2 regions of the Pseudoalteromonas sp. 20-MNA-CIBAN-0454 genome follow, and region 2 is predicted to be linked to the other one. Evidence: predicted binding sites of a transcription regulator. Region 2 holds the regulator's gene; the other holds the start of a gene.
What was found. The regulator FliA, encoded in region 2, starts transcription of late flagellar genes. The targets are predictions, from matches to a motif close to CTAAAGNTNNNNNNNNNNNNGCCGATA.
Positions count from the first base shown of each region.

Region 1: AAEZ22_RS00850 (VC2046/SO_2500 family protein) is a predicted target of FliA. The motif match lies at 11,814-11,840, and genes of this name have one in related genera.

Region 1 is NZ_JBEOOB010000001.1:168,880-184,976, forward strand. It holds gene AAEZ22_RS00795 (fumarate hydratase) at 1-765, opposite strand, end outside; gene pabB (aminodeoxychorismate synthase component I) at 931-2,271, shown strand; gene AAEZ22_RS00805 (NUDIX hydrolase) at 2,284-2,859, shown strand; gene AAEZ22_RS00810 (L-serine ammonia-lyase) at 2,960-4,336, shown strand; gene cysB (HTH-type transcriptional regulator CysB) at 4,438-5,415, opposite strand; gene AAEZ22_RS00820 (hypothetical protein) at 5,702-6,460, shown strand; gene AAEZ22_RS00825 (NCS2 family permease) at 6,536-7,828, opposite strand; gene AAEZ22_RS00830 (SulA-like leucine-rich domain-containing protein) at 8,265-8,699, shown strand; gene AAEZ22_RS00835 (YchJ family protein) at 8,740-9,219, shown strand; gene AAEZ22_RS00840 (GGDEF domain-containing response regulator) at 9,424-10,344, opposite strand; gene AAEZ22_RS00845 (DUF6172 family protein) at 10,661-10,963, opposite strand; gene AAEZ22_RS00850 (VC2046/SO_2500 family protein) at 11,252-11,779, opposite strand; tRNA gene AAEZ22_RS00855 (tRNA-Tyr) at 11,892-11,976, shown strand; tRNA gene AAEZ22_RS00860 (tRNA-Tyr) at 12,026-12,110, shown strand; gene AAEZ22_RS00865 (M48 family metallopeptidase) at 12,187-12,873, opposite strand; gene AAEZ22_RS00870 (MHYT domain-containing protein) at 13,036-16,097, shown strand, end outside.
Region 2 is NZ_JBEOOB010000015.1:52,467-66,609, reverse strand. It holds gene flhB (flagellar biosynthesis protein FlhB) at 1-1,065, shown strand, start outside; gene flhA (flagellar biosynthesis protein FlhA) at 1,138-3,249, shown strand; gene flhF (flagellar biosynthesis GTPase FlhF) at 3,270-4,760, shown strand; gene AAEZ22_RS09335 (MinD/ParA family ATP-binding protein) at 4,753-5,613, shown strand; gene AAEZ22_RS09330 (RNA polymerase sigma factor FliA) at 5,640-6,350, shown strand; gene cheY (chemotaxis response regulator CheY) at 6,391-6,774, shown strand; gene AAEZ22_RS09320 (protein phosphatase CheZ) at 6,790-7,551, shown strand; gene AAEZ22_RS09315 (chemotaxis protein CheA) at 7,567-9,744, shown strand; gene AAEZ22_RS09310 (protein-glutamate methylesterase/protein-glutamine glutaminase) at 9,796-10,971, shown strand; gene AAEZ22_RS09305 (flagellar motor protein) at 10,964-11,728, shown strand; gene AAEZ22_RS09300 (flagellar motor protein MotB) at 11,737-12,696, shown strand; gene AAEZ22_RS09295 (ParA family protein) at 12,709-13,479, shown strand; gene AAEZ22_RS09290 (chemotaxis protein CheW) at 13,483-14,143, shown strand, end outside.

The DNA of each region.
Region 1 (16,097 bases), on a different contig from region 2:
AACAACCGTTGTTAAACCGCCTAAGCCTTGTGCGCCAATACCTAATTTATTAGCACGTTCAAATATTTCTAAACGTAGCTTTTCTTCTGTGGTTTCTGCACCGCGTTCCATTAATTCATGAATATCTACCGGATCCATTAACGACTCTTTAGCCATTACTGCCGCTTTTTCAGCCGTACCACCAATACCTATACCTAGCATGCCAGGCGGACACCAGCCTGCGCCCATTGTAGGTAGCGTTTTTTCTACCCATTCTGCCACATCGTCAGATGGGTTTAACATAACCATTTTACTTTTGTTTTCAGAGCCGCCGCCTTTAGCCGCTACCATTACTTCAACCTTACCGCCCGCTACTAAATCTATATGTACAACTGAAGGGGTATTGTCTTTGGTGTTTTTACGAGTACCTGCAGGGTCTGCAACAATAGAGGCGCGCAGCGGGTTGTCTGGATTTAAGTATGCACGGCGTGTGCCTTCATCAACCATTTGTTGAACGGTTAAATCGGTTTTATCCCAGTTAACATCCATACCTACTTTAACAAAACAGGTAATAATACCTGTGTCTTGGCAAAGCGGACGCTTGCCCTCAGCCGACATACGCGAGTTAATTAGAATTTGTGCGATGGCATCTTTTGCTGCTTTACTTTGTTCTTTGTTATAGGCTTTTTCAAGCGCTTGAACAAAATCAAGGGGATGATAGAAGGAAATATACTGCAAAGCATCTTCAATGCTATCTATAAAGTCTTGCTGACGGATTGTACTCATAGTGGTTCCTTAAGTTACCGTTACGCGGTGTCGCGTAAGCTATATCAAACCGGTGACGGTGGTTTGCACTGTTTTTAATTTGGGAAGCAACTAAACGCTGCCAAAAAAATTTGACTTATGATACCCTCCTCGCCCATTTCGAGCCAGTTCTTAAAGGGGTAGTAAATGCTAAACAATAAAAATAATTGTATAAAATTAGCCATAACACAAAGCTGTATTGATGTATTTGCGCATTTTGCCCACTTGCCTTATGCCATTTTACTCGATTCGGCCAATAGTGAGCATGTAGACAGTCGTTTTGATATTATTGCCATCGAGCCCAAAAGCACACTGGAAGTACAAAACAACCTCAGTATTTTAAATAACCAACCCGATGCAAGAAGCTGCTTTGAAATAATGAACAGCGAACTGCTAAAACTTAATAACAACAAAGCGGCCAACAACCTACCCTTTAGTGGTGGCTGGCTGGGTTATTTGGGTTATGACTTAGGCCGCACACTTGAAAACCTCCCAAGTAGCGCTATAAACGATATAGACTTGCCACAAATGGCCGTTGGCTTGTACTTAGATGCACTCATATACGATAAACAACAAAACAGTTGGTTTTATATTGCCCAGCCTAAGGTTAATCGCTTAGCACTTTATCAGCAGTATTTAGCACAACCTGCCATTATGCCTAGCTTTGCACTTAAAACTGCGTGGCAATCTAATATGAGCCGCGCTGATTATGCGCAAAAATTTGCCGTAATTGAAGATTATTTAAAAACAGGCGATTGCTATCAAATAAATTTAGCACAGCGTTTTAGTGCCCAATATGAAGGCTCGCCTTGGGCTGCCTACGTTAAATTAACAGCAGCGAATAAAGCGCCGTTTTCTAGCTTTATAAACCATCCGCAAGGCGCAATTTTGTCTATTTCTCCGGAGCGTTTTATATTAGTAAGCGATAATCAAGTGCAAACTAAGCCGATTAAAGGCACGCTACCGCGAAAAGCGGATCCGCAGCAAGACGCCCAGCAAGCACAATTATTGGCAAACTCTGCCAAAGATCGCGCCGAAAATGTAATGATTGTTGATTTATTACGAAACGATTTAGGTAAAGTAGCCAAACCAGGATCGGTTCAGGTGCCCTCGTTATTTGCTATTGAGAGCTTTCCGGCGGTGCATCATTTAGTTAGTACAGTTACTGCCACATTGGCAGAGGGTAAAACGGCGGTTGATCAACTCGCTGCAGCATTTCCTGGGGGCTCGATTACTGGCGCGCCTAAAGTGAGAGCAATGGAGATTATTGAAGAACTTGAACCGCATCGTCGCAGTATTTATTGTGGTTCAATAGGCTATTTAAGTGCTTGTGGTAACATGGATACCAGCATTACTATTCGTACTTTAGTATGCCACGCTCAACAAATACACTGCTGGGCCGGTGGTGGCATAGTAGCTGATTCTAAAGTTGCATTGGAATATCAAGAAACATACGATAAAGTAAATAAAATACTTCCATTATTATAACAGTAGGTCGCTTTGAATAGTGAACACATTATAGCGCGGTTTCAGTTAAGCCCTACGGCAGCGCCAGATCAAGGAATAGATACCCCTAAAAAGCGTGCCAGCGCAGTCATGTTGCCGCTTATTGATGTAGATGATCATGCGCATATTTTACTGTGTAAGCGCCCTATTTATTTGCACCATCATCCCGGTGAAATTTGCTTGCCCGGTGGTAAGTTTGAAGCAAGTGATATTACGCTTCGCACTACTGCCCTGCGTGAACTACATGAAGAGCTAAATATTACGCCCAGTAATGTTAAAGTATTTGGCCAATTACCTTTGTACTCAACACTCACCGGCTTTAACATTAGCCCTTTTGTTGGCATGCTTAATAAACACACTATTTGGGAGAACGATCATAATGAGGTACAAGCTAGTTTTTTATTACCACTGCGTGATTTAACTAACGAGGCTAATTGGCAGCCCCTGCCTTTTCAGCGTTTTGGTAAAACCATTATTTTATATGGTTACAATACCCCACATGGTTTACTTTGGGGTGCAACTGCAAGCATCATTAAAAACTTTACAAAACAACTCGCCTTACCAGTTTAAATGTTCTTGATTAATGGTTACATAGTCACAATTTAGCGTTACTATACACGACCGTTCAAAAAAGCAGCCTAGTGCTGAGTAAACACAGAAGAGACACATTATGATAAGTGCATTTGATATGTTTAGTATTGGTATTGGCCCTTCTTCGTCACATACCGTTGGCCCAATGCGCGCATCTCGTTTATTTGTTAATGACCTACAAGAAAAACAATTATTAGCAAACGTTACCGACATTAAAGTAGAGCTATATGGCTCGTTAGGTCAAACTGGTATTGGCCACGGCTCGGGTAAAGCTGTAATACTTGGCCTTGCTGGGTATGATCCTGAAACCATCGACGCCGATTTGGTTGATACTATTTTAGCCACAATTGAAAAAGAACAAGTTATTTATTTAAATCAAACGCATAAGGCTAAATTCCCAAAGCAAGGGGCTATTGTTTTTCACCGTCGTAAAACGCTACCTAAGCACTCTAATGCAATGGAAATTATTGCCTCTAATAATGGCGAGAAGGTTTATAGCCAAATTTATTACTCAATTGGCGGTGGCTTTATTGTTACTGACCAAGATTTTGAAAACGAAAAACAAGCAGCGCTTGATATTCGTGAAGAAAACCCTGCACCTTTTCCGTTTGGTAGCGCACAAGAATTACTGGAAATGTGTAAAGAGTCGGGTTTCAGTGTATCTACTTTAATGATGCATAACGAAAAAACACTACGCAGCGAAAACGACATTAAAGACGAGTTATTTAATATTTGGCAGGTAATGAAAGCCTGTATTGAGCGTGGTATGCGTACCGAAGGGATTTTACCAGGCGGTTTAAAAGTAAAACGTCGTGCTCCTAATTTACATTTAAAACTTAATGTTGAAGTAAGTAACGACCCCCTACGTGCTATGGATTGGGTCGACTTATTTGCTTTAGCTGTAAATGAAGAAAACGCCGCTGGCGGGCGTGTTGTAACCGCTCCTACCAATGGCGCAGCGGGTATTTTACCAGCAGTACTTATGTATTATCATACTTTTATAAAAGAAGTTGATCGCGACATAGTTACGCGTTATTTATTAACCGCCGCCGCTATCGGTATTTTATATAAAAAGAACGCCTCTATTTCGGGTGCCGAAGTAGGTTGCCAAGGTGAAGTGGGCGTGGCTTGCTCAATGGCTGCAGGCGCACTTACCGAAATTGTAGGTGGTAATGTAGTGCAAGTAGAAAATGCCGCCGAAATTGGCATGGAGCATAACTTAGGGCTTACGTGTGACCCAGTTGGTGGCTTAGTGCAAGTACCGTGTATTGAACGCAACGCCATGGGCGCGATTAAAGCAATTAATGCGTCACGCCTTGCAATTCGTGGTAGCGGCGAGCAAAAAGTATCACTCGATAAAGTGATTAAAACTATGCTCGAAACCGGTAACGATATGAAAACTAAATATAAAGAAACCGCTCGTGGTGGTTTAGCCGTTAATATAATTGAGTGTTAACACACTTAATTATAATTAAAAAAGGCGCCTGTTTAAAAACAGGCGCCTTTTTTATTAGCTACTTTTAACAGTTAACAGTTAAGTATTAGATACCGAAACAATTATTTAACTGGCAATTCTATATCAGCAAATAACTTATCAACATCTTCTTGGTTGCGTAATAAGTTAGCACGCTCTACTCGCTCTTTTGTTAAGTGTGGTGCAAAGCGTTCAATAAAGTCATACATATAAGTGCGTAAAAAACTGCCTTTTCTAAAACCAATTTTAGTGGTACTCGCTTCAAATAAATGGCTGGCATCAATACACACTAAATCAGTATCACTGACCTGGTCAATCGCCATTGACGCAACCACTCCAACACCTAATCCTAAGCGTACATACGTTTTAATAACGTCGGCATCGGTGGCGGTAAATACTATGTGCGGCTCAAGCCCATGAGCACTAAATGCTTTATCTAGTTCTGAGCGGCCAGTAAAGCCAAATACATAAGTAATAAGCGGATATTTTGCAATATCAGCCACGGTTATACTATTGGCTTTTTTAGCTAATGGGTGGTCTTTTGCCACCACAATACTACGGTTCCAATGATAACAAGGCAGCATAACAAGGTCTGAATATAAGTGTAGCGCTTCTGTTGCAATAGCAAAGTCAGCATCGCCACGTGCAGCTGCATCTGATATTTGCTGCGGTGTACCTTGGTGCATATGAAGTGACACTGCGGGGTATTTTTTCATAAACCCTTTAATAACATTCGGCAATGCGTAACGTGCTTGGGTATGAGTAGTGGCAATATTAAGCTTACCTTGATCAGGTAAAGTATGCTCATGAGCAACCGCTTTAATACCTTCCACTTTTGAGAGGATTTCGCGCGATATATTAATGACTTCTTCACCGGCACTCGTTACATGCGTTAAATGTTTACCACTGCGACCAAAAATTTGAATACCTAACTCATCTTCAAGCATGCGCACTTGCTTAGAAATACCTGGTTGTGAGGTAAATAAACTTTCAGCTGTTGCTGAGACATTTAATTTATGATTTTGAACTTCTACAATATATCTAAGTTGTTGTAATTTCATAGCTATGTATTTTCGTTATTATTCGTTTTTGAGGGGGTAAATACTTTATCTTTAAAAACTGACCACCCGACAAATGGTAGGTTTTAATTGATAATATCGTATTTAATAATTATAGGCTTAGGCTAGCACAATAAATATACTTCAGATAGCAATGATTATCATATAAAGCATTAAGATTTAAACGCTTTCTTAGCCTGCTTTTATAGTTAATTAGCGCAAAGTTTTCCTGTTCTTATATATTTAATGTAAGATTGAGCAATTAGGTTTAGAACCCGAGAACTGTAACATGATCGTCTCTATTATAATTATACTCATTGTTGCTCTTATTGTGATTGCGCTTTGGGTAAGTGCGGTGCAACAGCATAAAGAAAAACAAGAAGCTGATCGCCGTAAAGAACTAACCAAACAAAAAGCTATCATTGAGGAAACCGAGGAAGCGTTAATGAATAACGCTAATATCCCGTTTTCAGATAACACACTACGTGTTTTACAGCGTCGTAATCATGATGCGCTTAGTACCATGGTATCGCTTTCACCTGGTTCTAAAATATTAAAAAACCGTTTAAATGAAGCGAAAGAGCGTTTGAATAACCCAGTTCAAGGAAGCAATAGCGAATCGCTTTCACTGCCAAGTAACGATAAACAACTGGTATCGCTAATACAGGGCATAAAAAAATTACGTATTATTCTACGCTCTGAGCACAATAAAGGTAACCTCGATAGCCAACTATTTGTAATCGAAGACAAACGAATGGAAAAACTGCAGTTACAAATAAATATTGAAAGCCAAATTAAACGTGGTTTATCGGCGCGCTCTGCAGGTATGGTAGGTTCAGCTAGACAATATTTTGAAAAAGCCCATGCCTCACTCAGTGCGGTATCGTATAGCGATCCATATGTAACTGCTAAATATCAAGAAGTAGAAGGCTACTTAGAAGCTATTAGTGTTGAGTTAAGAGCATCGAATGCCGATGCACTTAAAAAGAAAACTGAACAAGAGCAAGATGACCTAGACATATTGTTTGCTCCGAAAAAGAAATGGTAAATTAGTACTATAATTTATAAAAAAAGCCCATACAAAATTGTATGGGCTTTTTTTATTGATAGATAAATAAGTTTTTTAAGATAAAAATGCAAACTTAACAATAAACAATGCCGTTAAAATCCACACACTAATACTTACTTGATCCTTTTTACCGCATAATACCTTAACCGCAGTGTATGAAATAAACCCAAGCGCTATACCGTGAGCAATAGAAAATGTCAGCGGGGTCATTAATAACACCACACTAACAGGAATGGCATCTGTCATGTCGTCCCAGTTTACAAACTTTAAGTTTTGTAGCATAAGTACCGAAACATATAAAATAGCACCGGCAGTGGCATACGCTGGCACCATTTGCGCTAGTGGCGCAAAAAACATCATCAATAAAAAACAAATACCCACAACAACGGCTGTTAAGCCTGTGCGTCCGCCTACAGAAACGCCAGCCACCGACTCTATGTAAGATGTAGTAGTAGATGTACCAAGCATTGCACCAGCAATAGTGGCAGTGCTATCAGCGCTAAGAGCGCGCCCTAAACGTGGCATATTGCCTTTTTCATCTGCAAGCCCTGCTTTTTGCGTGACTGCAACCAGGGTGCCTGAGGTATCAAATAAATCTACAAATAAAAATGCAAAAATAACACTCAACATTGAAAGCTCAAATGCCGCACTAAAATCAAGTTGCATAAAGGTTGGTAAAATTGACGGCGGCATAGACATAACCCCCTGATATTCAACCAAACCAAAAGCCAAAGCAATACCTGTTACCAGTAAAATACTAATTAACACACCACTTTTAAAATCGCGATATAACAATGCCGCAATCACAAAAAAACTTAAAATAGCAAGTAATGGCCCAGGTGCAGTAATATCACCTAGCTGCACTAAGGTTGCAGGGCTAGATACTATGATCCCTGCACTTTTAAGCGCAATTAGCGCCAAAAAAGCACCAATACCGGTCGCTATTGCTTGTTTTAGCACCAGTGGAATGGCATTAATAATCCACTCTCGTACTTTAAATAAACTTAAAAATAAAAATATACAACCCGACATAAACACAGCACCTAATGCCGCTTCCCAGGTATAGCCCATTCCTAAAACAACGCCATAGGTAAAAAAAGCATTTAATCCCATACCCGGCGCTAACGCTAACGGATAATTGGCCCATAGGCCCATAATAAAACAGCCTATTGCAGCTGCAATACATGTAGCTACAAACGCAGCGCCTTGATCCATTCCTGCTTGGGCAAGCATTGCTGGATTAACAAAAACAATATAAACCATAGTAATAAAAGTAGTCATACCGGCAACACATTCACGTTGTACTGAGGAATCATTTGCGCGGATTTTAAATAAGGCTTCGAGCATAACAAACTTAAGGTAGTAAAAAGTGGCGAGATTTTAGCATAAAAATAGCGAAATACCGGACATTTTACCTTGTTATGCATTAAGTTATTGAAGTAGCTGAAATAATAAATATGACACGGTAATACGTATGTACTTCAGGTTTTAAAAATAATAATTACCGTGCTTATATGCTGAGCAATCAGCTTTACTTTAACGTAAATAATAGAGCATAAAGTACTGTATAGGTGCTATTCGCCGCATAACTTTAATAAAAAATATAAATATATACCTAAAATATTAACGCTCTGTTTTTAATAGTTATTTTTGTTTTTTTATCCGTGTAAAAATTTAAAACTGAATGACTGTACAAATAATTAGCAAAAAAACACTTGCACCATAACACTGTATAAACTACTGTATATGGGTACTGTATAAAAACCCAGTGAGTGAGAAATTTATGTTACAGCCTATTACCGTAAGAACCGTTAAAAGTTATCAGCAAGACGATAAAAGTGATTGTGTAAATTTAATTCAAATTGAAGATGAAATTTCAGCAACCTTTGAATTGCTTAAAGTATTACACCAATACAACAGCTTAAATGCATGGACACTGCTGATTGCCCCTGACCATGTACCGAGTAAAGCCTTGCTTGATTCATGCTCCATTGACACCAGCAAATTACTGGTGATCAGGCAAAAACATTTAGTAAACTTAGAGTATGTACTTAGCTCGGCGCTGCACAACGGAAACTTTGCTGCGGTTATTACCTGGACTGATATTATTAATGATCAACAGCTGACACAGCTATCATTAAATTTAAGCACTACAAATACTAAGCTTTACTGTTTTACTAAAAATACTCACAACCTTGAGATACCACTGACTCAATAAGCTTGTTAAACTCGTGTTTTAAACTCTTTATATTAGTATTATGACCTCATTAACGACTTCTCCTTGCTTTTGTGGCAGCCAGCAAAACTATGCTGACTGCTGTGAACCACTTCATTTAGCATCAAAAATAGCTGAAACACCTGAGCAACTTATGCGTGCTCGCTACAGTGCATATGTACTTAAAAATGCAACTTATGTTTATCAAACTTATGCAAGTGAAAAGCAGGCAGAAAACCCTGTAAAAGAGATTAAAGACTTTGCAGATAGCTGCCGCTTTATAAAGCTAACCGTTATCGACACTGAGCACGATGCAAGCGAAGGGTTTGTAACATTTAAAGTAAATTACTTTTACCAAAACCTGTATTGTGAGTTGCACGAAAAATCGTTGTTTATTAAACAAGATGGGCAGTGGCGCTACCTTGATGGCACACTATTTCCGGTAGCCGATATTAAAATAAGCAGAAATGATAACTGTCCTTGCCAAAGTGGCAAAAAATATAAAAAGTGTCATAGCATATAACAAACTGCAACTAACTGTGCGGTGAGTAAAGTAGGTAATTGCAGGCAACTAAACCTTAAATACAAATAGCCATACCTAGTAATCGCTGTTATGAAGCGGTGTATGGCTAAAATTAAACTTTTCTTTTGAGCAACTATTGGCAATTTACATACCTATAGGACTGCGTTAATAACTGCTCTACTGCATATTTTGGTACAGTGCGCTTTAAAAGCACACCTTATTTCGCCCTTGTGCTTTAGCGGCGTACATTTTTTTATCTGCGCGTTGCAAAATATCTATGCTGCCTTCGTCTGATTGCAATAACGTAGCCCCACCTATACTTATAGTGACAAATTCAAACTCTGAGTACTTATGTAAAACACCCAAGCCGGATATGTTATTTTTAATTTTTTCAGCAACACAGCGAGCGCCTTCCTCGTTGGTATGCGGTAGCACAACCACAAATTCTTCGCCGCCATATCGGGCAACAAAATCGCTTGGCCTTTGTAGGCTGTTGGCAATTGTTTGAGCAACTAAGTGTAAAACAGCGTCGCCTTCTACGTGTCCATAAATATCGTTGTATTGCTTAAAGTAATCAATATCCATAAGTAATAAAGCATATTCTGCATTCTCTCTTAATGCACTCAATTGTATTTTATTAATATGAGTATCAAAATAACGACGGTTAAATACTTTAGTTAAGTCATCAAGAAACACTTTTTGGCTTAATAAGTCATGTTGCAGCTTAATAGTTAAGTGCGCTCTTACTCTTCTGCATAAGGTTTCTGGGTTAATCGGTTTTTGAATAAAGTCTACCGCGCCCGCTTCCCAGCAGTCCTCTTCTTGATTTTCAAAGGAGGTAACAAATATAACGGGAATATCTTGGGTTTGTGTCGTCGTTTTAAGTTTTAAACAGGTTTCTATACCGCATATGCCGTCCATTGAAATATCAAGCAGTACGATATCGGGAGTATTTGATTTACATATTTCAACTGCTTCTTCACCGCTGTTGGCGGTATTAACAATAAAGTGCTTTGATAGTATTTTTTTCAGTACAATTAAGCTGAGTAACTGATCATCTACAATGAGGACTTTTGAGGCTTTAAGGCTAAGTTTTAAATCGCTATCGGCATAATTTAATGGCATAAATACTACTGTTTTCTATAATTATCAACTATCACAGTATAATACAGCCTTATGTTATGCAAATGTAATAAAGTTAAGGCTTTTTAATCAAACTTACAACCAACGCCTAAATATAAAAATGGCGATACTGAGTTGTTATTAATTGTTTTAGAAAGTCACCAGCCATAATTTTCAGGGAAATACGAAGAGTAAGCACTGCTTATAAACAGCTTGCACTTGAGTGCTCAAGTTTTAAATCGCGTTTGTATAAACGTACAAACAAAAAATGGGCCAATAGGCCCATTTTAAAAATTACGCAAATTACTTTATAAGCGTCTTATTCGTCGTCATCCAAATCTGGTTGTTGACGTTGAGCTGGGCGCGCTAATATTTCTACATAAAAAGAAGTTAAGCTTTGCTTTTCTATTTCGCTTATATGATTACTAAGCTCTGCAACGTGCACTACTTGTGCATCTTCAGCGGTATTACCAAACTTACAATCAAACGCCCAGTAATCAGCATCGAGTGGTAGAGTTTTATTACGCTCTCTTTTCAAATATTTTTTCACTTCATGCTTTGCGGCGTCAACCATACGAGGATATTTGATTTTCTCGTGATTTAGCGTGAATATTTTCTTCATTACGTTCCTAATTACCTTGGTTTAATGATAACGGCATTTAATGTCATACCATTTGAGCCTATTATAGCAATTGCATTTAATTTTTGGATGCTTTTTTTATATTAAATCAATTATTAATCCATTAATAAAATAAAGTATCGCTAAAATGCGCTTAAGTGTAGAGAGTTAGCGGCTTTATATTACAGACAAGTAATTTAATAGTTAGAGTGATGACGCAATCGTTTGCCAAGTTCTATTAATATAATTGGTTATTGCAATATCAAAGCAGTTACAGCGTACGCTTTATAATTAAGCGCTTACTAAATGTAATGGGTGGTGAAGCGCATCATTATTTAGGCTTTCGTAAAAGGCAGCAGCATCGAGTTGCGGGTTAGATAGTTGCGTTTGTGTGTTATTTATACGCCTGCGCACTGCTAATTCACAATTATCACGCACCTGAAGCGGAATATGGCTTACATCATCTCTTATAAACAATGGTTCAGGGTTTAAACAGTGATTTAATTTAATATCGCTCATTCCAGCGCGTTCCCCTGCTTGCATTAATAGTGAGGCGTTAAACTGCCCTATCAAGATATCAAACTTATCTGGCGCTAAAAGTTGCTTTGGACCTGCTCCTATTTGTTTGCGAAGGGTATCTTCGCCAACAGTTGAATCTTCAATTTCTGTTTTTGGTAAATGGAATTGGCTAAAATCGAGTGCATCATGAGATAGCATAGCGAGTAAAAGCGCAAACTCTCCTCGGCGCTTTTCATGCACACTTTTATTAAGTCGAGTGTTGAGCTGACTCTCTGTGATTAACAAATCACCGATTTGCATAGACTTTAGCCGATTGAAGTAAGTAATACCTATTTATCGGCTTTATTTCATTTTTCTTTAGCTTTTTTCTTTACTTAAATACGATGTTTGCTATTATCAGCGCCGTTGCATTGGAGGGGTTCCCGAGCGGCCAAAGGGATCAGACTGTAAATCTGACGGCTCAGCCTTCGCTGGTTCGAATCCAGCTCCCTCCACCACTTTTCTTACCGCTAAGTTAAGTGGGGCCAAATGTAACAAAATTAGTGTGGAGGGGTTCCCGAGCGGCCAAAGGGATCAGACTGTAAATCTGACGGCTCAGCCTTCGCTGGTTCGAATCCAGCTCCCTCCACCACTTTTCTACTTATTTTCTACTTATATAGTTACTACATTCCTTGTTAGTAATCTCCGTGTTTTTTCTTAGTAAAACATTAAAATACCCATTGTAAACTCATACCATATTGTTTTAGCCATAACGTACTTGCTTTATAGTCGGGACAAAATTGTGCTACGCGCTGCCAAAATGCTTTGCTATGATTTAAATGTCGTAAATGCGCCAGCTCATGCACTATTACATAATCAATAATGCTATGTGGTGCACCAATCAATAATAAGTTAAATGTTAACGCCCTTTTACTATTACAACTTCCCCATTTGCGTTTATAAACTGCAATATTTAAATCGTTAGGCAGCGCTTCTTGCATCAGCGTGCAAAAGTCATTAAGTCGCATTTCAATGTATGCGGTTAACTGCTCTTTTAAATACGCCTCTAAAAGTAATTGGTACTTTTGCTGCTGATGCTTAACACGAGCAGAAACGGTAATAAGCAGGCCATCTTGTTGGCGCTCCACTGTAGAGGTATTGCCTTGCTGAAACGTTAAATTAATTGCTTCTGAAAAAACCCAGATCTTTTTGTCCTTAAGTGGATACTGTTTTGTATCAACCAAAGTAAGCTGTTTTTGCAGCTGCGCCTCAACCCATGATTTTTTTTCTAATAACCAGTTATCGAGCACTTTTTTTTGTACGTGATGGGGGGCATATACCGTCACATTTTGATTATGCACTTTAATAGCAACGGTCTTTCGTCGGGTACTTTTTTTTAGTTGGTAGGCAAACAAATTAATCTCTCACACTATACTAGCTAGGGGCTACTTTTCGTCTAATGGTTAGTTAATGCCGTGTTGTTTATTTATAGCTTAATAAGCAATCATAAAATTAACGGTTTATTAATTAATTAATTCTATTAAACTACACGATTAAAATGCCTATTTAGAGCCGCCATGTTATCAGCTTTCTTTATTACTGACCAAGATCCTAGTTTAATTATAAACGGGGTTTACGATCCCCTTTTGGTTTCTCTTTCAGTTTTAATAGTCATATTTGCCGCTTTTTTTACTACAAAACTCATTGATTTAGCTAAAAAAACTACTTTCCCAAGCTATCAACGTTTAGCTACTGTAACCGCTGCAGCTGTTTTTTCTGCGGGTATTTGGAGCATGCATTTTATTGGTATGTTGGCTTTTTCTTTGTGTACTAACATTAAATATAACCCAACTATTACCTTACTCTCTTTTATACCGGCATTTTTAGCGTGCCAATACGCTGTATCTATACTGGTAAAAAGTAATGGTAACTTTAAAGTATTAGCTGTTTGCTCGGTATTATTAGGCTCAGGTATTGGCACTATGCATTACAGTGGTATGGCAGCGATGGAGCTTGCGCCTATGCTACGGTATGACCCAGTTATGTTTGGGTTGTCTATTTTAGTGGCCGTTGCCCTATCCTTTATAGCTTTATATAGCCACTTTAACCTTGAAAGAATTTTCCCTCGGTTAACACAGTTACAAACTCGTTCAATCAGCGCCGTTATATTAGGCTTTGCCGTTACTGGGATGCATTATATGGGTATGGCAGCAACCCGTTTTGTAGCAACTTCCCCACTAATTTACGCAGACGAAAATGCGTCTGCTGGGCTTACATTTGTTGCAATTGCGGTTGCCACTGCAACTGTTGCAATAACCAGCTTGGTTGCTGTAATTAATGGCATGGTACGCTATAAACTGCTACTTGAAGAAAAGTCAGCCGACGAGTCGCGGTTAAACGCTATATTAGAAACAGCAATAGATGGCATTGTGACTATTGATCATCAAGGTATTATTTTAAGCTTTAATGAAGCAGCAAGTAAGATTTTAGGTTGGCGAGAACATGAGTTACAAGGTAAAAGTGTACAGATTCTTTTAAATGATAATAACGCTCTAAACAATGCGTCATCATCTGGTGATATGACTCTTGATCTAAGCGCTATTATAGGCATAAACCGCGATACTTTTGCTAAACATAAAGATAACCATTTGATCCCTGTGCGCCTTGGTATTGGACAAGTGACGCAAACTGGGCAACCGCCTTTGTATGTTGGCTTTATTACTGACTTAACGCAGCAACGAGCGCTACAAAAAACGGTTGTTGAAAATGAGCAAAAATATCGCTCATTAATGCAAAATATGCCAGGCGTTGCCTTTAGATGTAAATTCGATACTAACTACACCATGCTATTTGTTAGCCCAAGTATATTGGATTTAACTGGCTATACACCAGATGAATTTATTGAGCAACACATTGAGTTTACAGACCTGATTTTAAAGTCTGATCAACAAATGATTATTACCACGCTCACTAATGCCGTTACCGAAAAGCGTCAATACTCTGTTGAATATAGAATTCGCCATCGCAACGGCGCAACTGTATGGGTATTAGAGAAAGGTAGTTTTGACTTTAATAATACCGATGTTGCACAGTGGATTGATGGTGTACTTGTTGATATTACTGAGCGCAAAGAGTATGAAGCAAAATTAGAGCACGCTAAACTGCAAGCAGAAGAAGCTGCCAATGCTAAGCAATCTTTTATGGCAAATATGAGCCATGAAATACGCACCCCTATGAATGCAATTATTGGCTTTAGCGATCTGCTAATGGATACACCGCTAAGTAAAGAGCAGCAAAAGCACCTTGTTACGGTTAATAGCGCAGCACGCTCTTTGCTGCGGCTGCTTAATGAGATTCTCGACTCTGCAAAGTTAGAACGAGGAAAGCTAACCATTGAGCCTGTGCATTTTAATTTAAAGCCCGTTATCGACAGTATTATTTCAACTTTTTGGTTAGAAGCTAAAAAGAAAAACCTTAATTTAACGCTTAATATTAATAAATCAGTTAGCACCGCATACTACGGTGATCCCGACCGCCTTAGGCAAATACTTACAAACCTTATTGGTAACGCTATTAAATTTACTGAGCAAGGCGCTGTTACTGTTACCGTAAGTACCACACAAAATAATCACCTATTTTTTGAAGTACAAGATACAGGCATTGGTATTGCTAAAGATCGTATTAAAGCGGTTTTTCAGCCTTTTGTGCAAGCCGATGGCACGACCACACGTCGATTTGGTGGCACAGGTTTAGGCACAACAATAAGTAAACAATTAGTAGAGCTTATGCATGGCTCAATTGATTTAGTGAGTGAAGTTGATAAAGGCAGCTGCTTTTACTTCTCATTACCTTTTACTGTTGGTGATGAAAATAAAATAGATTATTTTGAAGGCCTACATACCGAACTACCTCCGCTTAGAATATTAGTGGTTGATGATATAGAACAAAATACAGAGCTACTTTCTATATTACTTTCGCGAGATCAACACACAGTAACCACTGCAAGTAATGGTTTAGAAGCCATTGAGGCGTTTAATCAGCAAGACTTTGATGTCATTTTAATGGACATTCACATGCCTGAATGTGACGGTATTGAGGCCACCATTAAAATTCGTACATTGGAGCAACTAAAACAAATAAAATTTACGCCTATTATTGCATTAACAGCCAGCGTGTTACAGCAAGATAAACTAACCGCTAAAAATGCAGGCATGAATGGGTTTGCTAATAAGCCGGTTGATATCAACCAACTGAATCAAGAAATAGCACTGGTGCTTGGACTTGGCTTAGCAAAAGAAACATTAATTGCGCAAACCGACCCCGATGCCAAGCACATAGATTTTGAAAAAGGGTTAGCTTTGTGGGGCTCTAAATGTAAACAGCTTACCGAAATTACTAAATTTGTTAATACCAACGAAAAGCAATTTATAAGCTTATTTAAGCTGCAACTAAGCGATATTAAAAGTGTTTATACGCTTATTCACACTTTAAAAGGCGTGGCTGGTAATTTAGGGTTATTAACCTTAATGACACTGTTAACGCGTTTAGAGAACGCAGACGATGAAGCTGCGCTAACCAGCGTTTTGGCAGATATAAAAACTGAATTGGCGCTTATCGGCCAATTATTAGCAAGCACTAT
Region 2 (14,143 bases):
AAGAAAGGCCAAATAGCGCGATCCAAAGAGTTGGGCACTATGTTTGTGCTTATCTTTTCGGCTATTTCGTTGCTCATGTACGGCCCCGAAATTGGTAAAGGTTTGTATAACGTAATGGGTAGAATGCTTAGCCTTAACCGTAACGAAACCTACGACACCACCAAAATGTTTGCCGTATGGGGCGAAGTGGCCGATGCGCTGATGTTCCCTATGGCAATGTTTGTATTTATTATTGTATTAGCTGCTTTTATTGGTAACACCATGTTAGGTGGCTTTAATTTTAGTTGGCAAGCTGCTGCGCCTAAAGCTAGTAAAATGTCGCCCGCTAAAGGCTTTAAACGTATGTTTGGCCCCCAAGCTGGGGTGGAGCTGTTAAAGTCGCTGTTAAAATTTGGTTTAGTTGCCAGTTTTGCAGTGTTTTTAATTAATACCTTTTTTGATGAAATACTGCACTTAAGTGTAGAAAGCGCCCCAGGTAATATTATTCATGCCTTAGAAATATTGGCTTGGATGTTTTTAGGCTTGTCTTGTACCTTAATTATTATTGCTGCGATTGATGCGCCATTTCAAAGTTATAATCACAATAAACAACTTAAAATGACCCTTCAAGAAGTAAAAGACGAGTATAAAAACTCAGAGGGTGACCCGCAAATAAAAGCGCGCATAAGGCAAACCCAGCGGCAAATGTCGCAAAAACGTATGATGCAAGATGTGCCCGATGCCGATGTTATTGTAACTAACCCTACCCATTACTCTGTGGCTTTAAAGTACGACACCGAACGCGCCGGAGCACCTATAGTAGTTGCCAAAGGAATTGATGAAATGGCAATGCAAATTCGTAAAATAGCGATTGGTAATGAAGTGCCTATTTTAGAATCGCCGTCGCTTACTCGAGCGCTTTATCATACTGCAGAAGTGGGAGAGCAAATTCCGGATCAGTTATTTACCGCAGTTGCGCAAGTATTAGCTTATGTGTTTCAGCTTAAGCGCTTTAATAAAGGGCGCGGAAAACGCCCCACCAAACTTAATAAAAAACTGCCTATTCCTGACGATTATCAGTATTAATTTAAATAACCTATAACTTGGAATAGTTATTGCAATTTCAAAGTAGTGTCAATTTTTTGAAATTGTAGGGTTATGGGATTTAAAGCGGTATTACAACAACTTAACAAAGATAAAAAAGAGTATGCCAAAGGCGTAGGTACACCATTAATGGTACTTGCTGCGCTGGGTATGGTCATTTTACCTCTTCCTCCGTTCCTGCTTGATATATTATTTTCTTTTAATATTGCCCTTGCTTTGGTGGTGTTACTGGTAACTGTATACACCATGAAACCACTTGAGTTTGGTATGTTTCCGGCTGTGTTACTAATCGCCACTATTATGCGTTTGGCACTTAACGTTGCCAGCACCCGAGTAGTATTACTTGAGGGCCACAATGGTGGTGATGCTGCCGGTAAAGTAATTGAAGCCTTTGGCTCTGTGGTTATTGGTGGTAACTATGCAGTAGGTTTAGTGGTGTTTTTAATCTTGATCATCATAAACTTTGTGGTAATTACTAAAGGTGCTGGGCGTATTTCTGAAGTGTCGGCGCGTTTTACCCTAGACGCTATGCCGGGTAAACAAATGGCAATTGATGCTGACATGAATGCCGGTTTTATTAGCGCTGAGCAAGCCCGAGAGCGCCGCGAAGAAGTAACCCGCGAAGCCGACTTTTATGGTTCTATGGATGGTGCCAGTAAATTTGTAAAAGGCGATGCTATTGCCGGTATTGTTATATTAATTATTAATATTGTTGGTGGCTTATTTGTTGGCATGATCCAACACGATTTAAGCTTTGGCAATGCCATGGAAATTTATACCTTGCTCACCATAGGTGATGGTTTGGTTGCGCAACTCCCTTCATTATTACTCTCTATTGGTACTGCTATTGTTGTAACGCGTCAAAATGAGTCGCACAACATGGGCGATCAATTTAAGAAACAACTCGGTAACGAAAAGTCGTTATTTATTGCTTCAGGCATTTTAATTATTATGGGCTTAGTACCTGGTATGCCGCACGTAGCGTTTTTAAGCTTGGGCGCACTATTAGGTTATTTAGCTTACTACACTCAACAAAATAAATTAAAAGCGGCAGCAGCACTTGCTGAGGAAACCGCTAATGGCAGCGCAGTAGGTACAGGCATTGCCAATAAGCAAGAACAAAAAGAGTTAGGCTGGGACGATGTGCAGCAAGTTGATGTAATTGGTTTAGAGGTAGGTTACCGACTTATTCCATTGGTTGATCAATCCCAAGGTGGTGAATTGCTAAACCGTATTAAAGGCGTGCGTAAAAAGCTCTCTCAAGAATTAGGCTTTTTAGTGCCCCCGGTACATATACGCGACAACTTAGAGCTAGACCCAAATGCATACCGAATTACCTTAATGGGCGTATCAAGTGGCGAAGGCGAACTAAAACACGGCGACGAATTGGCAATTAATCCGGGGCAAGTATTTGGTCCTATAAAAGGGATTGAAACTAAAGATCCGGCTTTTGGTTTGGATGCGGTGTGGATCAAGCCTGATCAAAAAGATGAAGCGCAATCGCTTGGTTATACCGTGGTTGATTCGGCGACTGTGGTTGCCACTCATATTAGCCAATTACTCACCAATAATGCGGCGTTATTATTAGGCCACGAAGAAGTACAAAATCTATTAGATATGCTAGCAAAAAGTCACCCAAGGTTAGTAGAAGGCTTGGTGCCTGATGTATTGCCATTAACTACCATAGTTAAAGTTTTACAAAATTTATTAAACGAAGGTGTAGCTATTCGCGATATGCGCTCAATAGTACAAACCCTTGTAGAGTATGGCCCGCGTAGCCAAGATCCAGATGTTTTAACCGCTGCGGTACGTATTTCACTGCGTCGATTAATAGTTCAAGATGCAGTGGGCATGTCTTCAGAAATCCCTGTCATAACCTTGGCGCCTGAGTTGGAACAGATGTTGCATCAGTCATTACAAAATGCAGGCGACGAAGGTGCCGGAATAGAGCCAGGACTTGCAGAGCGACTTCAAGTGTCATTAAACGAAGCGCATCAAAATCAAGAAATGGCCGGTGAACCTTCAATACTGTTAACGTCAGGAATGTTACGCACTGTGTTATCTCGTTTTGTTAAGTACACCATTCCAGGATTGCGAGTGATGTCTTATCAAGAGATACCAGACGAAAGGCAGATCAAGATTGTTAGCTCAGTAGGCCAACAATAAGATTTTAAAGGGGTTGAACCATGAAGATTAAACGTTTTTTTGCTAAAGATATGCGCACAGCACTTAAAGAAGTTAAAGATGAGCTAGGTGTTGATGCGGTTATTATGTCTAATAAAAAACTCGCAAACGGCGTAGAAATTGTCGCAGCGGTTGATTATGACAAAGCAGCCCCTAAAGCCGCCGCGCCACAACAAAGTGTGCCGCTGCAGCAGCGTACGGCACATTCTGCCCACTCGCAAAGCATGCATAACTTTGTAAAACCAGAGCCACAGCGTGCTAGACCTGAGCCACAAGCAAAAGTAGCCGACAGCTTACAAGCATTATTAGAGCGCCAGTCGCCGCGTCCACGTTCAGCAGAATTGGCTTCAATGTTTTCGCAATCAGGTATAGATACCTCAGAGCATTATCAAGAGCCGGTCGCTAAACAACGCCCTACAAATATGTTTGCGCGTGAAGAAGCCGCGCAAGCACGCCCACAAACGCAAGCTGACAGCTTAGGTTTTGATGACCTAGACCGTGATTTTGATGAATTAGACACGCCAGTTGCGCAAACACACACGACTAAAAATACCGAAAGTGAAGCAATGAGCACAATGCGTGAAGAAATGAACGCAATTCGCCAGTTATTAGAGCACCAAGTGTCGGGTTTAATGCAGCAAGATATGGCGCGCCGTGACCCAACGCGCGCATGCATGATTGACCGCTTAGTAGGCATGGGAATCGATAAAGAAGTTGCTGAGCAAATGGCTTGTTTTGTACCTGAAGATGTTCCGCGTCAGCAGGGCTGGAAAGCGCTGTTAACTATGGTTGAAGATCAGATGCAAACCACGAATAACGAAATTTTGCGCCAAGGTGGTGTTTACGCATTAGTTGGCCCAACCGGTGTGGGTAAAACCACTACAGTGGCTAAGCTCGCGGCATTAGGTGCACAAAAATATGGTGCTGATAAAGTAGCGCTAATTACTACCGATACTTACAGAATTGGTGCTTACGAGCAGCTTGCAACATATGGCCGTATTATAGGCTGTGGGGTTAAACAAGTTAAAGATGCGAACGAACTGGCTGAAGTGTTATATCATTTACGTAACAAGCGCTTAGTACTTATAGATACCGCAGGTATGAGCCAACGTGATTTACGTTTAACTGAGCAGCTAAATACCTTAATGCGTAATCAGCGTGTGGATATTCGTAATTACTTAGTATTAAGTGCCACTGCGCAAATAAATGTGTTACAAGAAACCGTAAGACACTTTAAAAAAGTACAGTTAAGCGGTTGTATTTTCACTAAACTCGACGAATCATTAAGTTTAGGCGAGATAATTAGTATTGCGATTCAAAATCGCCTGCCAATAGGGTATCTTACTAATGGTCAACGAGTACCTGAAGATATTCGAGTTGCAAATGCAGAAAAACTAGTGAAAAAAGCTGAGCAATTATATTTAAAGAGAACAAAAGTACAACATTCACGACACCAATCAGTGGCGTCGAGCACAGTAGAGATGTATGATTAACACAGTATTAGATCAAGCAAGCGGCCTGCGTAAAATGAGCAAAAATAATAATAACGGCGTTAAGGTTATCGCCGTCACTGGCGGTAAAGGTGGCGTTGGAAAAACAAATGTATCGTTAAATACTGCGATCGCTTTAGGTCAGCAAGGCAATAGAGTGTTAGTGCTTGATGCCGATTTGGGTTTAGCCAATTGTGATGTAATGCTTGGACTACGTGTTGAGCGTAATTTATCGCATGTGTTATCTGGCGAATGTGAGCTTGATGAAATACTAGTAGAAGGCCCCGCTGGGATCAAAATAGTACCAGCGACGTCGGGTTCACAAAGTATGGTTGAGTTGTCGCCTGCAGAACATGCTGGGCTTATTCGTGCTTTTAGCGAACTCAATACTGATTTTGATATATTAGTTGTTGATACCGCTGCCGGTATATCGGATATGGTGCTGAGTTTTTCTCGCGCTGCACAAGATGTTTTGGTTGTGGTATGTGACGAGCCAACTTCAATAACCGATGCCTATGCACTGATCAAAGTATTAAGCCGCGAACATGGCGTGTATAAATTTAAAATTGTTGCCAACATGGTGCGTTCATTACGCGAAGGGCAAGAGTTATTTGCAAAGCTATCAAAGGTTACAGACCGATTTTTAGATATATCAATGGAGCTGGTTGCAACCGTTCCTTATGATGAAAATATGCGCAAAGCAACACGTCGTCAAAAAGTAATTGTTGAACTGTTTCCTAGTTCTCCAGCTGCACTTGCCTTTAAAACATTAGCAACAAGAATAACAAAGTGGCCAATACCGAACCAGCCTTCGGGTCATTTAGAATTTTTCATTGAGAAACTCGTTAACGGCTAACTATGACTACATTGGTGAATAGAGCTATGGGATATGAATCAACACAAAATTTAAATATGATTGTTGAAAAGCACGCCTCATTAGTAAAAAAAGTAGCATGTCATTTAATTGCTCGTTTACCCCCTAGTGTACAACTTGATGATTTAATTCAATCAGGAATGATAGGATTAATAGAGGCGTCAAAAAACTTTGATGCCACTAAAGGCGCTAGTTTTGAAACCTTTGCGGGTATTCGTATTCGGGGCGCTATGCTTGATGAAATGCGCCGTGGAGACTGGGCTCCTCGCTCAGTACATCGTAAAAGCCGCCAGGTTATAGAAGCTATTTCAGCATTAGAAAGCAGCCTGAATCGTGAACCTACAGACAGTGAAGTTGCCCAAAAGCTTGAAATTACACTAGAGCAATATCATCATATTTTAACCGATGTTAATTCCAGTAAAATCTTGGGAATAGAAGATTTAGGTATTGATGAGGATGTTATAACACCTGTTGGGCACGATTTAGCACTAGACAAACCCTTTAATAATGTTAAAAATGAAAGGTTTAATGAATCTTTATTAAGTGCAATTAAATCCCTACCAGAGCGAGATGCAATGGTGCTTTCGTTGTACTATAACGATGAAATGAATTTAAAAGAAATTGGACAGATACTCGATGTAAGTGAGTCGCGTGTAAGTCAGATACATGGTCAGGCGATGATTAAGCTAAAAGCAAAAATCAATGACTGGATAAATTAGAAGTAAGTAAATACAGGTTTAGGCCTCACTGGAGGATGTTTTGGATAAAAACATAAAAATTCTTGTTGTTGATGACTTTTCAACGATGAGACGTATTATTAAAAACCTATTGCGTGATTTAGGGTTTACCAATGTTTTAGAAGCAGATGATGGCTCAACTGCTTTACCTATGTTGCAAAATCAATCATTTGACTTTGTAGTAACAGATTGGAATATGCCGGGCATGCAAGGTATTGACTTGTTAAGAGCAATACGCGCAGATGACAAATTAAAGCATCTTCCGGTTTTAATGGTTACTGCAGAAGCTAAGAAAGAGCAAATTATTGCAGCAGCCCAAGCAGGTGTTAATGGTTATATTGTTAAGCCATTTACTGCGGGTACATTAAAAACTAAATTAGAAAAAGTGTTCGAACGCTTAGGTTAATAAGGGGAGAGGCTTATGTCAGCACCTGCTGCGCCTCAGATTACTTTAGAGCAAGCACGTCAGCTGGTCACTTTTTTAGAAAACGGTGAGCAACATAAAGCTGATCAGTTAATTTTAGAAACTGCCTCTCAAGAACAATCATATTTGTTTGCAGAAGTAGGTAAATTAACGCGCCAGTTGCACGAGTCTTTAAAGGGTTTTGAGCTTGACACCCGCATAACAGATTTAACCACTGATGCCATTCCGGATGCTAAAAAGCGACTTAACTATGTCATAGAAATGACAGAAAACGCCGCCAACAAAACCATGGATGCGGTTGAAGCGAGCCTGCCTTTAGCCCAGCAATTAGCTGATGATATTTCGCATATCAAGCCAACCTGGGATCGGTTAATGAGCCGCGATCTTGAACTTGGTGAATTTAAAACATTGTGTCATAGCATTGATAAATTTATGAACAGCTCGCATCTTAAAACCGATGAGTTGCAAGTATTAATGACTAATGTGTTAATGGCTCAAGATTATCAGGATTTAACCGGACAAGTAATTCGCCGTGTTATTGAGCTGGTACGCGAAGTTGAAGAAAGTTTAATTCATCTGTTAACTGCGTTTGCAGCACAAGATGAAAACGATAACCAAGAGCAACAAAAAACAGAAAACTCGATTGCCGCACAAGCATTAGCAGGCCCAGAAGGCCCTATTATTGATAAAGAATCGCGTGATGATGTTGTATCTGATCAAGACGAAGTTGATGATCTTTTATCAAGTTTGGGCTTCTAATAGGAGAGTAACTGCATGAGCTTTGAAGTCGATGAAGATATATTACAAGATTTTTTAGTTGAAGCTGGAGAAATCCTTGAGCTTTTATCTGAACAATTAGTTGAACTGGAAAATAACCCAGAAGATACTGAATTATTGAACGCTATTTTTAGAGGCTTTCACACTGTTAAAGGTGGCGCGGGCTTTTTAGCGATGTCAGAGCTGGTAGATGCCTGCCATGGCGCAGAAAACGTGTTTGACTTACTGCGCCAAAAAGTGCGAACAGTTAACTCTGAGCTAATGGATGTTATACTTCAAGCACTTGATACTATTAACGAAATGTTTGCTACGATTAAAAATCGTGAGCAACCAGAGCCTGCCGATCCTCAGTTACTCGAAATATTACATAAATTAGGTTTACCGCCCACAGAAGAAGAGCTTGGTGGTGACACTATTGCGCCAGTAATAACGCAAGATGCTAATTTAGATGATGACCCTTTTGCATTTGATGAGTTGTTTGATGCACCCAGTGCAGCAACAAACGCTACAGCAAACGATGCGCATATTGATGAAATTAGCGAAGATGAATTTGAAAACTTACTTGATGAACTTCATGGCAAAGGTAAAGGCCCTGCAATAAAAGAGTCATTAAGTAATAGCAGCGACTTAAGTGGCGATATTACCGACGATGAATTTGATAGCTTATTAGATGAGCTTCACGGGGTGGGAAGTTTTGGTGCGGTAAATAAAACTCCAAAACCTCAAGCAGCTCAAAGTCCGGCTGCTAGCACTAACGATGATGAAATAAGTGACGATGAGTTTGAAGCTTTACTAGATGAGCTGCATGGCAAGGGAGCGGCGCCAAAATCTAAAGAAAGCGCGGCAACACCTGCACCTGTAAATAAAGTTACGGCTCCTAAAGCAGCTGTAGTTAAAGCCTCACCAGTAGCAGTTGATAAAGTTAAGCAGCCACAAGCGGCTGTTGTAGCAGCAAGTGCTAATACCAATACCGCTGCGCCAGTTGCTAAAAAAGCGCCGCCTGCACAAGCTGAAACAACAGTAAGGGTTGATACTAAACGCCTTGATCAAATTATGAATATGGTGGGCGAGCTTGTATTAGTACGTAATCGTTTAGTGAGTCTAGCCACCAGTTCAGAAAGTGAATCTATGAGTAAAGCAATATCTAACTTAGATGTTGTTACAGCTGATTTGCAAGGCGCGGTAATGAAAACGCGAATGCAGCCAATCAAAAAAGTATTTGGCCGTTTTCCGCGTGTTGTTCGCGACTTAGCACGTACCTTAAATAAAGATATTAATTTATTGCTGGTTGGCGAAGAAACCGATTTAGATAAAAACCTAGTTGAGGCACTGGCCGATCCATTAGTGCATTTAGTACGTAACTCGGTTGATCATGGTATAGAAATGCCAGATGATCGTGAAGCTGCGGGTAAACCGAGAACAGGTACCGTTACGCTTTCTGCTTCGCAGCAGGGGGATCATATTTTGCTTACCATTAAAGATGATGGCGCAGGTATGGATGCTGAAAAACTAAAACAAATAGCAATTAAAAAAGGTGTGCTTGATCAAGAGCAAGCAAGCCGTTTGTCTAACACCGAAGCTTACAATCTGATATTTGCGCCAGGGTTTTCTACCAAAGAAGCAATATCTGATATTTCTGGTCGTGGTGTTGGCATGGATGTGGTTAAAACTAAAATCACCCAGTTAAATGGCTCGGTTAGCATAGAGTCAGAACTAGGTGTGGGCACTATACTTGAAATTAAAGTACCGTTAACTTTGGCTATTTTACCTACCTTAATGGTGGTAGTGAGTGAGCAAACATTTGCACTACCATTGGCAGGAGTAAGTGAAATATTTAACTTAGACCTTACTAAAACGAATGTGGTTGATGGTCAGTTAACTATTATTGTTCGTAAAAAAGCAGTGCCTTTATTTTATTTAGAGCATTGGCTAGTGAAAGGTGCCGATCGTACAAGCCGTAAAGCGCAAGGGCATGTGGTTATTGTGCAAATAGGTACACAACAAGTTGGCTTTGTGGTTGATTCGTTAATTGGTCAAGAAGAAGTGGTTATTAAGCCGTTAGACGCTTTATTACAAGGTACGCCTGGAATGGCAGGTGCCACTATTACTTCGGATGGTGGTATTGCACTTATATTAGATGTACCGAGTATGTTAAAACACTACGCAGGTAAATAATAAAGTAGACGTATACTTTATACGTCTACATAATAAAAATAAGAGAGCAAAATGGCCGTTAAAGTTTTAGTTGTTGATGATTCGAGCTTTTTTCGCCGTCGAGTGAGTGAGATTCTTGAATTAGATAGCGAGATTGAAGTAATTGGCTTTGCCGTAAATGGCCGAGATGCTGTAGAAAAAGCAGCTAGTTTACGTCCTGATATGATCACTATGGATGTAGAAATGCCGGTGTTGGATGGTATAAGTGCTGTAAAAGAAATTATGGCCAGTAACCCGACGCCAATTTTAATGTTTTCTTCGTTAACTCGCTCCGGTGCAACTGCAACTTTAGATGCACTTGATGCTGGTGCTATGGATTTTTTACCGAAAAAATTTGAAGACATTGCTCGCAATAACGAAGATGCCATTAAGCTGCTGCAAAGCAAAGTAAAAGAAATTGGCCGCCAACGTATTAGACGTGTTGCTAGCCCTAGACCCTCCAGTATAAACAAACCTTTATTTACACCTACTTCAGCGCCAAGCGCATTAGCAGCAAGGTTTGCACAAACAAATAAAACAGCAACAACAGTAGTACAACCAGAGCGAAGCTTTAATAATTCGCCAGTAACTAGTCGCAGTGCAATAGTAACAAAGCGCGCGAGTGGCAAGCACTATCAACTAGTTGCAATTGGCACATCAACCGGTGGACCTGTTGCGCTGCAAACTATATTAACTCAGCTTCCTGCTAACTTTCCGCACCCTATATTATTAATTCAGCATATGCCTGCTGCGTTTACTCCGGCTTTTGCGGCACGCTTAAATAGTTTGTGTAAAATTCAGGTAAAAGAAGCGCAGCAAGGAGATCGACTGCAAGCAGGTGTGGCTTACTTAGCACCGGGTGGCCAGCAAATGATGATTGATGGTCGTGGGGCAAGTAGAACACTACGAGTTTTTGAAGATAACAGCGAGCGCATTAGTTACAAACCAAGCGTTGATGTAACCTTCGCCAGTGCCGCTAAAGCGTATCAAGGTGATGTATTAGCTATAGTATTAACTGGTATGGGCGCAGATGGGCGTGAAGGCGCTCGCATGCTTAAACAATCAGGGGCAACCATTTGGGCACAAGATGAAAAAAGTTGTGTTGTTTATGGTATGCCACAAGCAATTGCTAATGCTGGTTTAGCGAGCGAAAGTCTGCCATTAGATGAAGTAGCAATACGTTTAAAGACAGAGGTGGGCTGTGGATAAGCTTTCCGTACTAGGTTTACTTATTGGCTTAGGCGCCATTGCAATAGGTTACTCGTTAGAGGGCGGTGTGGTATCGGCATTATTTAACGGACCTGCGTTGATCATTGTACTGGGCGGCACATTGGGTGCTGTAATGTTACAAACATCAGCCAGTACTTTTAAAAAGATGCTAGAAATTACGCACTGGGTTTTTGTATCGCCTAAATACAATATTGAAGATGCCATAGAGCAAGTAAAAGGATGGTCACATAAAGCACGTCAAGAAGGTTATTTAGCCCTTGAAAACGAAGCGCTTACCCACCCAGATGCCTATGCTGCAAAAGGGCTTGGATTATTAGTTGATGGTTGCTCAGATCAAAAACTGCGCGATACGTTAGAAATAGATTTACTGTTAGAGCGCGAACGTCTGCTAGAGGCAAGTCGTGTTTATGAAGCTATGGGCGGTTATAGTCCGACCATAGGTATTTTAGGGGCCGTGCTTGGTCTTATTCAGGCAATGTCGTTTATTACAGATCCGCAAAAGCTTGGAGCCGGTGTTGCCACTGCCTTTATAGCAACTATTTATGGCGTGGGTTTAGCTAATTTATTATTTTTACCTATGGCTAATAAGTTAAAGCAACGGGTTGAGCAAAAAATGCTTTATCACGAAATGCTTGCCGAGGGCGTAATTGCAATAAGCCAAGGCGAAAGCCCAGTAAGTATTGAATTAAAGCTTGAAGCCTATCGGGTTGACCGCCCAAATGTCGTGGTTGAGTAGCAGCTATTATGTTACGTCGTCGCTTGCGCAACACCACTACTAAAAGTCAACACACAGAACGTTGGCTGGTGTCTTATGCTGATTATATGACGATTATGTTTGCCTTTTTTGTGGTTTTGTACGCAATAGCAATTAACAAAGAAGAGAAATTTCAAGTGCTGTCCGATTCGATTGGTTATGTATTTGATAAGTCAGCCCGTCAACATTCGCAGCAAGGAACTGGGGTAAATGGCGACGCAATATTGACAGACAGAGTAACCCCAGAGCAAGAAGTGCTCTACGGCGAAAGTATTTTAAAAGAAGAACACGGGCCAAAGCTGCTGGACGGACAAAGCGATACCAGTAATATTGAGCAAAAACACCTTGGCAAACCACTCGATAGTTTGTTGGCTAAGCTGCAATCGTCATTAATAGATGAAATACGCGATGGTGAAGCAAGTTTAGAACTCAGCCAAGATTGGCTGATCATTGAGCTTAGTTCTGGCATGCTATTTTCAAGTGGCAGTAGTGTAGCGCAAGTTCGAGCTAAGCAAGTTGTTAAAATAATTAAAGATATTATTGCTCCGGTAGATAACTATATTAGAGTACGCGGCTATACTGACAACCAAACCATAGGTAATGAAATGTACCGCTCGAATTGGGAGTTGTCGGTGGCGCGTGCAACAGCCGTTTTAGTTGAGCTTGAAAGCCTAGGTATAAATTCAGCGCGAATGGCGATTGAGGGATATGGTCAATATTCTCCTTTTGCCACTAACGATACTAAGCAAGGGCGTGCTGAAAATCGCAAAGTAGTTATTGCCCTATCTAAATATGGGTTGCCACCAACAGCAGAAGTAGTAAGCGTTGAGCCGCAACAAGTAGTCGTTAAACCTGAGCCTGAAGCAGAATTACCCTCTGACGATAATACAATAAAAATAATTCGTTTACCCCATGGCGGTATTCGTATATCGACTCGAAATGAACTGTAATTAGGATGCAATGTGAAGATTTGGACTGTAGCAAATCAAAAAGGTGGAGTAGGGAAAACCACAACCGCGGTTAGCCTTGCAGGTATTTTAGCATCTCAAGGTAAGCGCGTATTATTGATTGATACCGATCCTCATGCCTCATTAACCTATTACTTTGGCATTGATTCCGAGGATTTAGAGGTTAGCGTATACGATATTTTTGTACGCGGAACTAGCATGCAAAGCGAAGAAATACTCCAAGCATTATGTCCATCTAGTATTGAAAACTTAGATATATTACCCGCCACTATGGCTATTGCTACCCTAGATAGAAGTATGGGCAATAAAACCGGCATGGGATTAATATTAAAAAAAGCGCTTGCAAAAATAAGCGAATATTACGACTATGCAATCCTCGATTGCCCCCCAGTACTTGGCGTATTAATGGTTAATGCGCTAGCTGCGAGTGAACGCATTTTAGTGCCGGTACAAACCGAGTTTTTAGCGCTAAAGGGGCTCGACAGAATGATGCGTACTATGCAGTTAATGCAAACATCTCAAGCTAAAAGCTATGAATATACTATAATTGCCACCATGTACGATAAGCGCACGAAAGCCTCGTTAGAGGCATATAAAACACTGCAAAATACTTATACTGATAAAGTGTGGCCGGGCGTTGTTCCGGTAGATACCAAATTTAGAGACGCCAGTTTAGCGCAACAAGTTCCAAGTGAATTTTGTCCACGGTCTCGCGGGGTATATGCCTACAAGGCATTGCTCGACTATTTAATAGAACAAGGTTAATCAATGAGTAAGCAATTATTTGCTAATGAAAAAGTAATGACTCAATATCTAGGCGCGTTATTGTGCGAAGACGAGCCTGTAGATAATCTTGAACCCGTTGCAAAATTACTTGAGCAAGTAACGGATAAAAAAACTGAACACCCAGATTTAGAAGCGCAGAGCACACAAAGTACGCCAGTATTTGAGCAAGCTGTGCCAGAAGTTATTAACAAGCCGATAGCGCAAGAAATCAAAGCTCTAGTTACCTCTGCTGAGCAAACACTGTCGGCCGAGCAAATATTAGCCGCACAAAGCCAAGCTGATTATTTTGACGGGCAGTTTCAAGCCTTATTTTTTGAAGTGGCAGGATTAACGCTAGCTGTGCCGCTTAAAGCGTTAGGCGGTATACATGAATTAAATGAAGTAAATCATTTATTTGGTAAACCAAAGTGGTTTAAAGGCGTTATGCTCAATAGAGATGAAAAACTTAATGTGGTTGATACCGCACGTTGGGTTATGCCAGAAAAGTATGACGAAAAGTTAGAGGCGTCACTTAACTACAAGTATTTAATTACACTAGGCGACAGTCAGTGGGGATTATTGGCAGAAAAGCTAATAAATAACATTACATTGAGTAAAGAAGATGTAAAATGGCGTACAAACCAAAGTAAGCGCCCATGGCTTG